DNA from 2 places in the Sporosarcina sp. 6E9 genome. Region 1 is predicted to be linked to the other one. Evidence: riboswitches for the same ligand, from Rfam matches in the RefSeq annotation. Region 1 holds a riboswitch; the other holds the start of a gene.

Region 1 (8,144 bases):
TGCATTTCCCCATGTAAATTTCACGAGTCCATGTTTCGGCAAGTCCAAATTTGCTTGAAATACTTCTTCTTTCAGTTTTTCTAGCACATTCATTCCTCCTCTTTTCACTTAAATAATCAAATGAGCTACAGCAGCCTTTTCAATTACTAACCCTTTTTCATATCGCTCCATAAATTCCTCAAATCCAGTAACGTCCAGTCCATCAGGATAAATTTCTTTCCCATCAACGTCTTTAAAGACATTATTGTCGAGGAAGTCTTCTAAACTTTCATCTTGTTTTTTATTTCTCATGTAGGATGCAAGAATTGACATTCCCCATGCACCACCTTCTCCGGCTGTTTCCATCACTGAAACTGGTACATTCATTGCAGCTGCAACAATTTTTTGTCCAACGACAGGTGTGATAAATAAACCACCATGCGCTAAAATCCCATCAATAGAGACGTTTTCTTTCTTCGTCAAAATATCCATCCCTATTTTTAAAGCACCAAAGGCTGAAAATAGATGTGTTCGCATAAAATTTGCTAAGTTAAAGTTACTCTCTGGCGATCGAACAAATAAGGGGCGCCCTTGTGCTAAACCTGTAATATTCTCGCCTGAATAATAGCCATAGCTGAGCAAGCCACCACCATCCGGATCCGCCTCCAAAGCTTTATTCAACATCACTTCAAATAATTGGTTTGTGTTAACTTCTTGTCCCATCGCCTTTGAAAATTCACGGAACAAACCAAGCCATGCATTGAGATCACTTGAGCAGTTATTCGCATGTACCATTGCAACCGGACTACCATTTGGCGTAGTAACCAAATCTATTTCCGGATAAACTTTCGAAAGTTCTTTCTCTAATACAATCATGGAAAATACTGAGGTTCCGACTGAAACATTTCCAGTACGCTTCCTTACACTATTCGTAGCAACCATCCCTGTCCCCGCATCTCCTTCTGGCGGACAAATCGGGATGCCAGGTTGTAAATTCCTTGATCGATCGAGAATTTTCGCGCCAACTTGAGTTAGTTCCCCTGTTTGTTCTCCTGCAATAGAAACCTTTGGAAGAATGTCTTTTAATGTCCACGGATAATCTTTCTTAGCAATTTGATTATCAAACTGCTTGAGCATTGCTTCATTGTAATCCTGCGTAGATTCATCAATCGGGAACATGCCCGATGCATCTCCAATACCAAGAACCTTTTCCCCGGAAAGCAACCAATGAATAAAACCTGCTAAAGTTGTAATATAGTCGATGCGAGGCAAGTGTTTTTCTTCATTTAAAATTGCCTGGTACAGATGAGCAATACTCCATCTCTCAGGGATATTGAATTGAAACAAACTCGTTAATTCTTTAGCTGCAGAACTGGTTGTTGTATTACGCCATGTACGAAACGGAACAAGTTGTTCACCTGTTTTGTCAAAAGCCATATATCCATGCATCATTGCCGAAACTCCAATGGAACCAATTGTTCGAATGGTGATTCCAAATTCTAATTCAACTTTTTGTTTCATTTCACTGTAAGCCGCTTGCAAACCAGTGATAATATCAACTAAGTTGTACGTCCAAATTCCATCTTCCAGACGATTCTCCCATTCATAACTTCCAGTTGCTATTGTTTCAAAACGATTATCTATTAATACTGCTTTTATACGTGTCGATCCGAATTCAATTCCAAGTGAGGTCTCTCCCTTAGCAATCGCCTCTTGAATGTTTACTTTGTTTGTTTTCACGTTATTCCCCTTTCTGATATCTCTTTCAAAATCTCAAATCAAAAGAAAACGCTTTCTTTTTCCTCTATCTTTAATATTTCATTATTTCTTACTCTCATAACATTACAATTTCACTTTAAATGCTGTACGTACATTTGTCAACACAATAAATATTGTTGCGTACATCTTTCTTATGAAAGTCCTGGCCTCTCCTACTAAAAATAGGTGATATTCTTTTGTAATTGATTCAAAACTATGGCAAAATATATACAGACAACTTTTTGCTCAGATTAATTAGGATGCGAAATAATGAAAGAAGTGAATGTGATGAGACCAAAGTATCAATATCAAATCATCATTGATGCTATAAAAAGTAAAATACTTTCAGGCGAGTATAACGTTTCAGATAAAATACCCACTGAATCCGTTCTGCAAGAAAAGTACAATGTTAGCCGCCACACTGTTCGAAAAGCTCTTTTTGAATTATCAAATGAGGGATTTTTAAGGAGCGAGAAAGGATCTGGCACTTACGTTAGTAACCAATACCAATCCATAAATGTTAGAAATTCTAACAACAAGACAATTGGTGTAATCACAACATATATTTCTGATTATATTTTTCCATCCATTATTCGTGGAATAGAGAGTAGATTGAAGGAAGATAATTATTCCTTACTATTGGCTAGTACGAATAATGATGTTGAACAGGAGAAAAAAGCCTTGGAAATGATGTTGTCATATGGTGTGGATGGTTTGATTGTCGAACCTACAAAAAGCAACTTATACAATCCAAACATTGCCTATTATCTATCATTCAAGGAGCATGATATTCCGTTCATCATGATCAATGCTTATTACGAAGAACTAGACGTGCCTTATCTTTCTCTCGATGATGTGCAGTCAAGCTATCTGGCAACCAAAGAATTGATATCAAATGGGCACACAGAAATTGGGCTTATCTCAAAAATGGATGATTTACAAGGAAAGTTCCGAATGAAAGGATATATAAAAGCGCTCGGTGAGGCTAAATTACCCTTTCATCCAGATCTCGTTTTTTCATACGACACAGAGTCGAAGCCAGATTTGTCTACTAACTTGAGATCGTTTCTAAATGAAAATAGAGAAGTGTTAACTGCCATTGCCTGCTATAACGATGAGGTCGGCCTTGTCGTTGCAAATCAGTGCAAACAACTAGGTATTTCTATTCCAGAAGATCTATCAATTATTGGTCAAGACAATTCTTATATTGCCCAAAACGCTGATATCAAATTAACCACTTTAACTCACCCACAAGAACAAATGGGGCGCGATGCAGCGGATTGGATTATTAAAAAATTACAAGGAAGGCACGACCTGCTGAACGAATACTATTATCAACCAGATCTAATTAAAGGCGAAACCGTAAAAGATTTGACAAAAAAACAATCCAATTGAAGGTACCTGTGCAAGACACAATAATGACTATTCAAAACCCCGAATAAAAACCCAAAAGGAATTCAACAAGTCTTTATACAGCAGGTACCCTCTTTCCACTTCATGCAATTGTAGTGTATTTTCTGAATAGTGCCTTGCACAGGTACCTAATTTTCAAATCTTTTTTTGCACTGTCACCAAATCTTTGCTATGCTATTTAGGAACAGAGATGTTGAAAACTTCATACTAATTTGACCATTAGGGGAATCCTTTTAAAGGACTGAGAGACGAGTGTTTACTCCGATACCCTTATTACCTGATCGGGTTTGTACCTGCGTAGGGATGTGGCGTGTCTTCTTGTGTGTGCATAAATTTGCTTACATCCGACCACTTTCCTACCGGGAGAGTGGTCTTTTTGTGTTTAAAGGAGGAACGATGTGAAACTGATTGCCGTAACAGATGATCGACTGGCCATTCACAAATTAGCGGGGATGCTTCTTGCGATTGAACCGTATATTGACGCGGTTATTTTACGTGAGAAGTCCAAAACTGATGCCGAAGTTTTTGAATTAATCCGTAAGCTAAAGCTAGCCGGGTTTGATCAAATGAAAATAATCGTGCACGGGCGTGCGGACCTGGCAACGATGGCAAACATTCATAAAGTGCAGCTGCCTGGACATGGTTTGCCGTTGTCACTTTTAAAGGACCACTTCCCTGCGCTCTCATTTGGAAGATCGGTTCATTCATACGAAGAAGCGAAAACGGCTATGCGTGAAGGTGCGGACTGGGTTTTGTATGGTCATGTATATGAAACAAATTCGAAAGCACAATTGCCACCACGCGGAACAGATGAACTTAACAAAATCATTTCCGCACTCTCAATTCCTGTGTATGCAATTGGGGGAATTAAACCGAGCCATATTAATGATTTGGATGTAGCTGGCGTGGCTGTCATGTCGTCGATTTTCGGCAGCGACAACGCAATCACAGCTGCAAAAACCTACTATGATGCAATAAAAGGGGGAGTTTATTATGACGAAAACAATTGAGTTAAATGGCAATTCGCATGAAATACCGTCGGAGGTTGGGAACGTTCAACAGTTACTTGAAAACCTGGATCTTGCAGACCGGATTCTCATCGTTGAATTAAATAAAGAAATTGTCGCTAAAGAAGCTTATGACAAGCCAATTAAAGACCGGGATCAAATCGAAATTATTCACTTTGTGGGAGGCGGATGAGCATGCTAAAAATTGCAGATAAAACATTTTCATCACGATTATTATTGGGAACTGGTAAATACCCATCATTTGAAACGCAGAAAGAAGCGGTTCGGGTTTCAGAGGCAGAAATCTTAACGTTTGCGGTGAGAAGGATGAATATTTTTGAACCGTCGCAACCAAATTTCCTCGAACAACTTGACTTGTCGAAATATACATTATTGCCAAATACGGCCGGTGCGAAAACAGCGGAAGAAGCTGTGCGCATCGCGAAACTTGCGCAGGCTTCGGGACTTTGTGACATGGTGAAAGTTGAAATTATCGGATGTGATCACTCTTTATTGCCAGATCCTGTGGAAACGTTGCGCGCGACTGAAATGCTTCTCGAGGAAGGATTCATCGTACTGCCATATACGTCAGATGATGTCGTTCTGGCCCGCCGATTATGCGAAATGGGGGTTCACGCAATCATGCCTGGTGCATCCCCGATTGGATCAGGTCGCGGAATTTTAAACCCGCTAAACTTGTCATTCATTATCGAACAATCGAATGTGCCCGTTATTATCGATGCCGGTATCGGCTCCCCGAAAGACGCCGCCCATGCGATGGAACTTGGTGCGGACGCCGTGTTATTGAATACAGCCGTTTCGGAAGCGGCGGATCCTGTGAAAATGGCTATCGCAATGAAACTCGCAATTGAAGCGGGACGCCTCGGATATGAAGCTGGGCGGATGCCGGAACGTGATTATGCCGTTGCGAGTAGCCCGATGGAAGGATTGCTACCCAATTGAACGAACGCTATTCACGTCAAGAATTATTCACGCCAATCGGTGAAGAAGGTCAGGCGTTAATTCGCAACGCAAGTGTATTCATCCTTGGGGCTGGTGCACTTGGTTCTTCTGCCGGCGAAATGCTCGTCCGCGCCGGTATCGGACGAATCACAATCGTCGACCGCGACATTATTGACTGGACCAACTTACACCGCCAACAACTGTACACCGAACAAGACGTCATCGATCAATTGCCGAAAGCTGTGGCGGCGGAAAAACGATTGACCGCCATTAATAGTGATGTCGATGTAACGGGAATTGTCGTCGATGTCACTCCCGATAATGTGCTGGATTTAATCAAGGGGCATGATTTTATTGTAGACGGAACAGATAATATCGAAATCCGCCTGCTTGCCAACGACGCGGCGTTAAAGCTTGGCGGCATTCCCTTTTTCATGGGGGCTTGCGTCGGCAGTTATGGGCTAACCTTCCCGATTGGAATTAAAAACGGACAACCTTGTCTTCACTGTTTACTTGAAACATTACCTGCACAAACGATGACGTGTGACACAGTGGGCGTCATTAGCCCAATCGTTGTCACAACTGCGGCACGCCAAGTTGCAGACGTACTAAAATATGTCACCGGCACAAAATTTCCACCAAAACTGCAGTCCACAAACTTATGGACAGGTGAACGTGCGTCGATCGATGTCAGCAAGTTGAAGAAGGATAATTGTCCGAGCTGTTCTGAGAATCCTACCTATCCATTTCTTTCAGCCAAAGAATCGATGCGCACAGCAGTGCTTTGCGGTCGCGACACTGTCCAATTATCATGGCCAAAAAGTCGTCAGTTTGAACTCGACGCTTTCGCGGAATCCATTCGTGGAACCGTATCAAAACTCGTACACAACCCACATCTACTCGCTTGTGAATACGACGGCCATCGACTCGTTCTTTTTCGCGACGGCCGCATGCTCATACACGGAACGAAAGATATTGTAGCGGCGAAGAAAATTGCTGCGGGCTTGTTGGGATGAATGAATAAAAGAAGAATCCGTATTCATCACGGATTCTTCTCTCAATCTGAAAATATTTCTAAAATCGTCACCGTTTCAATCAAAATATCTTCAATATCTGCTTCGTTGAAGAAAAATGTTTTTTGATCGACTTGTCCATTTGGATATAAACAAGCGCCATAGTCAAAATATCCGATTGTCCCGCCATTATTATATAAAGGTAATAGCTTCATCTCTATATCTCCCTAACCTATTTATAGTTCACTTTTTATTTGTTTGTACACTAGCGTTCTTTTTATTGGCCTGATCAACCAGACAACTAGTATAAAAACCGCCCACATCGCAATAGTTGAGAGCATCAATAACAAACTTTCTGGCATTATTAGCAATAGGGTAGCAGTTAATAGATTAAAAAAGAGGATAAAAATAATAATAAAAACCAGTGTTTTGAATTGTTTTTTTCCTTCTTGAATATATTTATTTAATTGTTCTCCAGTTGGATTTACAGCTTTTCTTCTTTTCTTTAAGCCTTTGTTAATAGCATTAGTGGTTAACTTCACACTAATAAAACCAATAATCGTCCCTAAAACCATGCAAATCCAGACTATACTAACTGGTTTAAGACCAATATCCAATGAAGCTTTACTCATAAATGCATAGAAGAGAATCGCTACAAAACTTGTTATAACTACGAGGCCACTACTTTTCCTCTCTGCAATCGTAAAAAACTCATTCATCTCAAAATCAAAGTATAAATGAGAATTGAGTTCTTTATCTTGATAAATTGCAACATAGGACCTTCCCAATCTACCTCACATCCTTTACTGTCAACCAAACACTGTGCCTAAACCATTTATAAATCCCTCTACAGACAGCATTACCAACCGATTTTATTCCTTCTTCGGCTGTTTTGATCATACAATCCCCATAATGGTTACACTATTATTTAATCATATTCAGACAACAATATCCTCTCCGCCTACGCGTAAAAATCAATGTCCGCTCTAATAATAGGCACGCTATACTTTTCTACTTTTAAGACAATGTCTTAAAACCCCCATCGACTCGCTCTTTTTCGCGACGGGCGCATGCTTGTACACGGAACGAAGGATATTGTAGCGGCAAAGAAAATTGCTGCGGAATTATTGGGATGAATTAACACACATGAAAAGGGACTATAAACCACAATGGTTTTAGTCCCTTCATATAAATCTATGATAATTTATATTCTTCGAAGGTTTCGTTCGACATCTCAGGTATAATAAAGCCTAAGGAATGGAAATTTGATAATTCAACAAACAGTCCGTAAAGGGGAAAATCAGTATGACAAAGAAAAAGGTGCTGGTAATAGCTGTCATAATACTGTTCACTGTTCTATTCGTGAAAGTTATTAAAAAAGATATATGGGAAGTCAATGAAACCATGTTGAAACAGGAAGTACTGAGCATTGAAGAATCCGCAGAGTCGGTGAATTTATCCGATGGGACGCCATTCGAATGGGATCTTGTGTATTCGTTTGACCCATATACATCCAAAGATATTATCTATGAGACCGTCGGCTACAAGTGGGGAACAATTAGTGAAACAGTCAGTGAAGGTATGAATCAATTGGTTTTCATGAAGGATGGAAAAGTGGTTTGTTATTTATATGGATACCCTGCGAATAATGGATACGGCATTTATTTCAGGGATCACACTTCTACTAAATCAACTCCTGCCTCTTTGCTCAGAGCACAAGATGATTTAACTTTTCAGGTTGATAGAAGAGATGGTTATATCTATTTGATGAAAAATTAAGGGAATGAGAGGAGATGGTTTTAACGGATGTATATTAAAATCGGTCTGGCTATATATTGTTTAAGTTTGGGTCCGTTTCTTGTAGGCCTGTATTTGGTAGAAGCAAGAACGGCCTATTTTACTACGGGCTTTGCAGTACTTTGGATGGGAATTATTATGATAAGCATAGGTGTTATTAAAAGAGATAGATTGTTACATTAAATATGGACTACATTTCAATTTAATTAGGAGG
Region 2 (8,144 bases), 1.5 Mb from region 1:
ACTAAACTGCGCCTGCGTAAATCCAATCAATTCTTCCGCTTTCTTATTAATTTCCGAAACGATTTGCCGATCAACAATTGGGATTTCCCCGTTCGCGGTCTGTTCATAAAACTCGCAATTGGCTATCGTTTCGGTTTTGTTTCCTTCCTTTGTATAAGGAATTTGCCGCATAATCCGATAAGTCCGGCTATGAATTTCAAATATTAACTCGACTGTAGTTTGTGTATCATTATCGGCAAAGTCACTTCTCATTGCACGGATGTCCGTGCGGTCTTCCCCGCTTGCTTGTCCGTATAACGCAAAACAAATACCGTCAAAGATGGTTGTTTTCCCGGAACCTGTCGCACCGGAAATAACGAATAAGCGATTATCCTCAAGCTCTCTGAAATCGACAATTTCCGTTTCTTTATACGGTCCAAACGCGGTCATGGTCAATTTAATTGGTTTCATGTCACCCCTCCTCCCTATTCATGACTTCGTATAGTACTTCTTCAAATAAGCTTTTCGTTTCTTCATCAACCGTTTCGCCCATCATTTCTTTATAAAATCCAGTAAAGAGTTGGATATCGTCCTTCTTGCCTTGCTCTGTTTTCGTCCCTGTTTCAATGGTCGACTTCGGCACTAACATCTTCCGTTCTACATGCATCGCATTCGGATAGACCGATCGAATCTTTTCCATTGGAAATAAAACCGGCGTCTCGTCAAGAAGTTTTACAAAAACGTAATCCTCGCTAATTGGATGTTTCTGAATTTCTTCGATGGTTCCTTCGACTGTTCGCATATCCCGATTTGGAATCAATTCACGTTTTTCAACTGTGGCATTGCCTCCACCGTCTAATTCAACGATGAAAAATCCTTTATTATGATGTTCTTCTGAAATTGAATATTTAAGTGGCGATCCTGCGTAACGAATGGTTTCATTCAGTACGTAATGGGCTTGGTGTAAATGGCCGAGCGCCGTGTAATGGAATGGCTCAAATAAATGTGCGGAGACGTATTCCGCTCCTCCAATCGCGATTGGTCGTTCTGAATCACTCGTATTCTCTTCACTTTCTCCGCGCTTTGTAACAAAAGCGTGTCCAACAAAGATATGACGTGCTTTGTCATCCATCTTTTCGAAAATACCCTCGGTAATTTTCTTCATGGCATCCTGGTGATTTGAGATTGTTTTATCTTCGTGAAGATGCCTAATCACAGATGGATCCGCAAACGGCACCAGATGAAAATGGACCTCGCCGAACTCGTCCTGTAAAACGACAGGATCAATTTCTCTCGAAACTTGTCCAGCAATGTAATATCCGTTCTTCTGCATAAGCGTACTTCCGAAATGGAGACGCCCCGGGCTATCATGGTTTCCACCAATTGCAATGACAGGAATTTTCATATCCATCACAATTTTCTCAAGAACTTCATCAAGTAGTGCCACCGCTTCTGTTGGCGGAACTGCTCTATCATACAAATCACCAGCAATGACAATCACATCTGGCTTTTCTAATTCTATCGCTTCGATGAATTGATTTAATATATAACGTTGTTCGTCAGTCATATAAACACCTTGAACGAGTTTCCCTAAATGCCAATCTGCCGTATGGAAAAACTTCATAGCTTACATCCCCCTTTGGTACTCTTTCTTACTACTTTACAGCAAATTTGATATTCCTTCTACCTTTCTTCCTATTTCTGGTGAATCATTTGACCTTCTAAATTCTATATGCTTATACTTAAGTGAATCCAATTTAATATGATCCACCACTAGGGGTGCTCGAGAAGAGCTGAGACTGGCATATGCCTAAACCCTTTCAACTTGAACCAGATAATGCTGGCGTAAGGAAGAGGTGCTGACGAATAAATTCTACCCGTCTATTTTCGGCGATTATATTCGACTGTCTTCAACCCACTTCTTCTTCAAGGAGTGGGTTTTTTATTTGGAAAATTTCTTAGGGAGAGTGTTCTACATGAAATTCACTGACCGCTTGCATGGGAAGACATTACCAATTTGGAGACAGAATCATAATCATCCATTTGTAAAAGGAATTGGCGATGGAACTGTTGATCAAGAAAACTTCCGATTTTACATGGTGCAGGATTACTTATATTTGATTGATTACTCAAAAGTATTCGCAATCGGTGCTGTGAAAGCCGACGATGTCGAGACGATGGGGAAATTTGCGGGACTGCTTGAAGGAACTTTGAATACGGAAATGGAACTTCACCGCAAATATGCTGCAAGATTCGGCATTTCCCAAGAAGAGCTTGAAAACGCGAAGCCCTCCCCTATTGTCCTTGCCTATACGCATTACATGTTGCATGTAAGTCAAAAAGGAACGCTCGCGGAAGTTGTCGCAGCTGTACTGCCATGTGCTTGGAGTTATTGGGAAATCGGGAAAGAATTAAACGCCATCCCCGGGGCTGCAGATCATCCACTCTACGGCGACTGGATTCGCATGTATTCATCCGACGCATTCGGTGAGTTAGCAGGATGGTGCATCGATTTGATGAATGAAGTTGCTGATGGAAAACCTGAACACGAGCTACAAAAACTTGAGGAAATCTTTTTAAATACAACACGTTTTGAATACATGTTCTGGGATATGGCAAATAACCAGCAAATGTGGCCAGGCGTTGTAGGCGTTGAAACTGCTAATGTTGAAGTTTAATAATGTTTCGTTTGGCTATGAAGAAAATAATATGATACTAGACGAACTTTCATTCTCAGTTCGTCCAGGTGAATTCATTTCCATCTTAGGAGTTAGCGGGTCCGGTAAAAGCACGATTTTCCGCCTTGTCACCGGTCTAGATAACCCATCGACTGGTGACATCACACTGGAAGACGAGGTAAATGGACACCGGCTTGGCAAAGTGGGCTATATGCCTCAACAAGATTTGCTACTACCTTGGCGAACGATTTTGGAAAACGCATATTTACCACTCGAAATCATTGGCGTTGATAAACAGACTGCTTACAAACAAATAAGACCTTTATTAAAAGAGTTTGGGTTAGCAGGAACAAATGATAAATACCCTTCCGAACTATCAGGTGGCATGAAACAGCGCGTTGCATTTTTGCGCGCTGTTCTTTCCGGAAATCCGCTTCTCTTACTCGATGAACCCTTTTCTGCACTCGATGCAATTACTAAATTATCGATGCAGGAATGGCTGCTTGAGCAATGGGAGAAAAGACAGTCTACGATTCTATTCATCACGCATGATGTAGATGAAGCGCTATTTCTTTCAGACCGTATTTTCTTATTGAAAAATAAACCTGTTACCGCTATTGAGGTAATCACAATTCCACTAGGACGAGAGCGAACGCGCAAAGATTTGCACCGCCCTGATATATTGGATTTGAAAGAGCGTTTGCTTAGTACGCTGCGGAATGAGGTTACATTATGAGGAATACGGCATCTTCATTGATTGTGATAATGTTCTTAGTCCTATGGGAATTTAGCGCAAGGTTAATTGATAAAGCATTCATACTTCCTTCTCCATCTCAAATTTTAGTTCGCCTCTGGGAATTAAAGGACGTGCTATTTTTAATCCACTTGCCGGTGACTTTATTGTCAATCATCATTGGGCTAACGCTTTCAATCATTTTAGGAACAACAATTGCAGTTTGGATGTCTCTAAATACTAGTGTTCAAAGAGCAATCTATCCGATTTTAATTGCATCACAAATGGTCCCGGTGATTGCGCTAGCACCCATTTTCGTTTTATGGTTCGGCTACACAATTTGGAGCAAAGTCGCTGTAGCCGTTTTGATCACGTTTTTCCCAATTACAGTGAACGCCTTTGATGGATTGTCTTCCGGAAAGAAGGATACTAAGGAGTTATTTTTAACAATGGGTGCTACGAAAAAAGATATATTCTTAAAATATTCCGTACCCATTGCACTTCCCCACTTCTTTTCAGGATTAAAAGTAGCCGTAACGCTAAGCGTAATCGGTGCAACAATTGGTGAATGGCTAGGCGCACAAGCTGGACTCGGTTATTTTAGCCGTCGCATGATGACGCAATTCGACGGAGCGGCAGTATTTGCACCGATTTTCGTTCTATCCTTTGTTGGGATTCTATTATTTGTTTGTGTGACATTCATTGAAAAACGCATGTTAAAATGGAGGACAAAAAGTTGAGAAATATTAAAGTAATTTTAGGAAGTATCATGCTTTTATTTGCATTAAGTGCCTGTAATAAAGAGGAAACAGAAAAAGTAAGCATTATGCTCGATTGGTATCCAAACGCAGTACATAGTTTTCTTTATGTTGCTGAAGAAAAAGGCTATTTCGAAGAAGAAGGAATTGAACTGGATATTCAATTCCCAGCTAATCCAACAGACCCGATTAACTTAGCTGCGGCTGGGAAAGTGACGATGGGTATTACCTATCAGCCAGATGTCATCATCGCGAAAACGGAACAAGATATTGCAGTGAAATCGGTCGGCGTACTTGTTCGATCCCCGCTTAATCATTTAGGTTTTTTAGAAGAGACCGGCATTAAGTCTCCTAAAGACCTTGAAGGAAAAACAATTGGGTTCACTGGAATCCCACTTAATGAAGCAATGGTCGAAACGATGATGGAAACGGACGGTGCAGATTTCAATTCGGTTACAATGGTCGATGTCGGATTCGAATTAAGTTCATCAATTGTTTCTGAAAATGCAGATGCAGCTGTCGGAATGTTTATCAATCACGAATTTCCAATGTTGGAATACGAAGGCTATAATCCCGGACATATTGACCCAACAGATTACGGAGTCCCCTCTTTTTATGAACTCGTAGTCGTAACAAGTGATGACACTTGGAATAAAAAGCAAGCGAATATCGAAGCATTTTGGCGCGCGGCTAGAAAAGCGTTCGACGACATGGAAAAAGATCCAGATGAAGCACTCGCGACCTTGTTAAAGCATCAGGATAAAGCGAACTTCCCGCTTATTGAAGAAGTCGAAAAAGAATCGTTATCAATTCTGCTTCCAAAGATGAAATCTAGCGGTAAATTTGGCTATCAGGATGCGGAAGTATGGGAAGTCACTGCAGATTGGATGACAAAAGCAGGTTTACTCACAAAAGAGCCAAGCTTGGACGGGATTTTTGTTAATCTGGAAGACTGAATCAATAAATTACATCAAATTCCGTGTTCGATTTTCGATAATTCTTCGCTATAAACGTTGCTCGATAGTTTAAAAACTGGCAACCACTATTACACGGTGGTTGCCAGTTTCGTCATTAAAAATCAGTTAAAGGTACAATTTCCCCAGTTACCGCATGAACGCCTTCTGCGGCATCCAATAATCCGCATAAAGTATATTTTTCCGTAACGGAATCGTATACGTATGTTGGGGTGAGCGAAATATACGACACTAACTTTTCAAACGCCTCTTCATGGGATACAACTGCATTTTCAGCGGGTTCGAATGTGTCGAAGATCTCGAACACTTCCCCGTTATCTACGTAAATTAGTAAGGTCATCGTTTCTGGATTGATTAACACGACGAGTTTACGATTAAAGACAGACCTGGCCATTTCATCCATGCTGCAAGTCGCTTTGATAAAATGTTCAAGTCGTTGTAGTGTGTCAAGTTTCCACATACCTGATTCCTTTGGAAACTCTGATTGAAAGACATCACGAACAATATCTTTAGATTTTTCGATTTGATCTGATGTCATCACTAGTTTTTCTTCAATGCCTTTCCCTTCAAAAGCATCTTCAACAGTGGCTTCAGAAACTAAATCGATTTGTTCGCGCACCAATTCTCCAGTGAACGGCTGAGTCCATTCGATTACTTCATCCACTTTCACTTCTTCGCGCTCATGATCTAAGAATGGTATAACGCGAGAACCGTCCAAAGTGACATAAACTTCTTCCATTGCATAAATAGGGACGAATTTCTTTTCTGCTTCTAGAGGAAAGTTGACTAATTGCAGTTGTTTTCTTACAAGTGGTTCGATTTCCTCGAGCGTCAATGTGAACTCCGCCCACTCAAGGTCTCCGCTAGATGGAATTGGATCATATAAATTATAAGACGTCAGTTTCCCGTCGTTATCAAACTCTACCTCTATCATTCCAACGGGTGTTATTTCAACTCCCTCGATGTTTGGGCTAAATTGAAAACCGTTTTCTAGAACTTCTGTCATCACAAAATCTTTACCATATGTTAAGCCTGTTTCTGACTCAATCCAATACCCGACCTCTTCTTCTGTTTTCCCTGGAAAATGAGTCATCGTTGAGAAAGATTTATCTTCTACAAAAATAACACTTTCCACAATTTCTTTTTGGATATTATAATCAACTATTGCTGTTCCTTCAGGATTTAAATCTTCCACAAGCTCGCCTGAAAACTCATTCGGAAAAAATTCGATATTAAATTTATAATATGCTTCCCCTAAACTATTACGTTCTTTATGTATTGAATAGGTTTCCAGTTTGTAATCATCGAGTCCATATTTCACTTTAATATCATCAGCAATCTCCTGTATACGCTGGTCCATATCGTCACCTTTTCCATATATAGTTGAAAAAAGCTGAGTGCATAGAGCAATCAGCTTTTTCCTTTATTTATAATATACTTTATCTACATTGTATTTCGCAAATTGCGTGTTAATAATATACGTTTCTAAAATATCGCGTTCCATAGGCTCTTCCACTAACAGAATCTCTATTTTATTTACTTCATCGCGGTGGTTCTTAAGCGGTGAGACATTGTCATTAAAATGCTTGCTCACACGTTGACGAAGTTTGCGCGCTTTGCCCACGAAAAGTAATTCATCTTTATGATTATAAAATAAAATGAGACCGCCTTTATCGCGTGGAATTTCATGAAGATCGATAAAACCATAAACAGGCTTTATCTTCGGTGCATCGGTATTCTCATCTTGTTTTCGTTGAACGATTGTAATATCAGGATTTGGTACTTTGATTGTAATCAATTCACTTTCACGTCCTCTTCTATTCTAGAGCTAAATATTACCACAAAATACTGGAAAAAGCGAAGGACAGCAATCATTAACACATGCTTTTTATAAAAAGGTTTAATTTACCTAAAAGCGCTTCAGTTCCTGCATGGTTTTTCAAATTCGACATCATCCCTTGTATGACCGGTTTCCGATGATTTTTTTCCGAAAGTTCCTCTTTAATTACATCTAAACTAATTAACAAATCCTCATCTTTCACTACATGTTTGAATAACTCGATGTCTTTCAATAACTCATCGGCAGTTATCATCGTGTTACTACCGTTAACACGATAACCTATTAGCTGGTCAGACTTCAAGAATGGTTCGGATAAACCTGCCACAATTGAATCCGTTCGTTCCACAATATAAGCCCCTAGTTCGACATAGTTCAATTCATCTTTATTAAATATGATAATTTCAATATACCCTTTAATAAGCCCACTTAATAAAACGAGGAGATCAGGCATATGTTTACGAATACCATCCCCATAGACTTCAAGCAGTAATCTTTCCTGCACCTTATATGTTCTTTGGCGCAATTCATTGATTAACGCTAACATTTCGGCGTTTCCGGGGCTTGTCTGTTCTCGCATTTGCATCATAATAAAGTCCGAGTAACGTGCAATCTCTTCAAATTGGACACTGAAGAATAATTCGAATCTTTCCCTAGTACCGATTTCCAAGTCCAATAAACCGCCCATTCTGGCAATTAGTTTATCACTAAAGTATTCGAAGATTGAAAACAACAGATTTTCCTTCGATTTAAATGAGAGATAAAAAGCACCTTTCGAAATTCCACAGGCATCTGTAATATCTTGTACTGAAGTCGCATCAAAACCGTTCTCCGCAAATAGTTCAGATGCCTTTTCTATTATTAATACTTTTCTTTTCGTCAAGTTAAACAGCCCCTAAGCCTATTGATGATCTAAAATATCGTTATGCTAGCCCTCCTGACTGACTGGTCAGTTACCGTAATAAAGTATGTTTGATTGCCGGTGAAAAAATTAGTCTTTAAAGAAGTTTAATCATTGACAATTGACTGACTGGTCATTTAATATGAGTGAGTACATCATTAGAAGAATATAAAAGTTAGTTTGGAGGTATCGAATTATCTAACACTGCATTTCATCATTTATATATGTGGAAAATATAATAGTTTTCTAGATTGTTAATAGTAGACATATTTGCTTTATACGCG

The links. A riboswitch is a leader RNA that binds a small molecule or an ion and turns the genes downstream of it on or off. The one in region 1 is predicted to bind thiamine pyrophosphate.
Region 2: linked by a shared signal. The riboswitch ahead of tenA (thiaminase II) and the one ahead of J4G36_RS10415 (thiamine phosphate synthase) in region 1 are both predicted to bind thiamine pyrophosphate.

Annotation. Positions count from the first base shown of each region.
Region 1 is NZ_JAGEMN010000001.1:2,051,578-2,059,721, forward strand. Features, by position in the region: gene J4G36_RS10400 (L-ribulose-5-phosphate 4-epimerase) at 1-87, opposite strand, end outside; gene J4G36_RS10405 (xylulokinase) at 109-1,719, opposite strand; gene J4G36_RS10410 (GntR family transcriptional regulator) at 2,026-3,132, shown strand; TPP riboswitch at 3,362-3,471, shown strand; gene J4G36_RS10415 (thiamine phosphate synthase) at 3,549-4,160, shown strand; gene thiS (sulfur carrier protein ThiS) at 4,144-4,350, shown strand; gene J4G36_RS10425 (thiazole synthase) at 4,353-5,120, shown strand; gene J4G36_RS10430 (ThiF family adenylyltransferase) at 5,117-6,136, shown strand; gene J4G36_RS10435 (DUF4176 domain-containing protein) at 6,178-6,348, opposite strand; gene J4G36_RS10440 (hypothetical protein) at 6,370-6,921, opposite strand; gene J4G36_RS10445 (hypothetical protein) at 7,439-7,912, shown strand.
Region 2 is NZ_JAGEMN010000001.1:510,751-518,894, reverse strand. Features, by position in the region: gene J4G36_RS02790 (AAA family ATPase) at 1-450, opposite strand, end outside; gene J4G36_RS02785 (exonuclease SbcCD subunit D) at 452-1,603, opposite strand; TPP riboswitch at 1,745-1,848, shown strand; gene tenA (thiaminase II) at 1,956-2,657, shown strand; gene J4G36_RS02775 (ABC transporter ATP-binding protein) at 2,644-3,393, shown strand; gene J4G36_RS02770 (ABC transporter permease) at 3,390-4,130, shown strand; gene J4G36_RS02765 (ABC transporter substrate-binding protein) at 4,127-5,104, shown strand; gene J4G36_RS02760 (hypothetical protein) at 5,220-6,482, opposite strand; gene J4G36_RS02755 (nucleotide excision repair endonuclease) at 6,546-6,920, opposite strand; gene J4G36_RS02750 (TetR/AcrR family transcriptional regulator) at 6,997-7,842, opposite strand.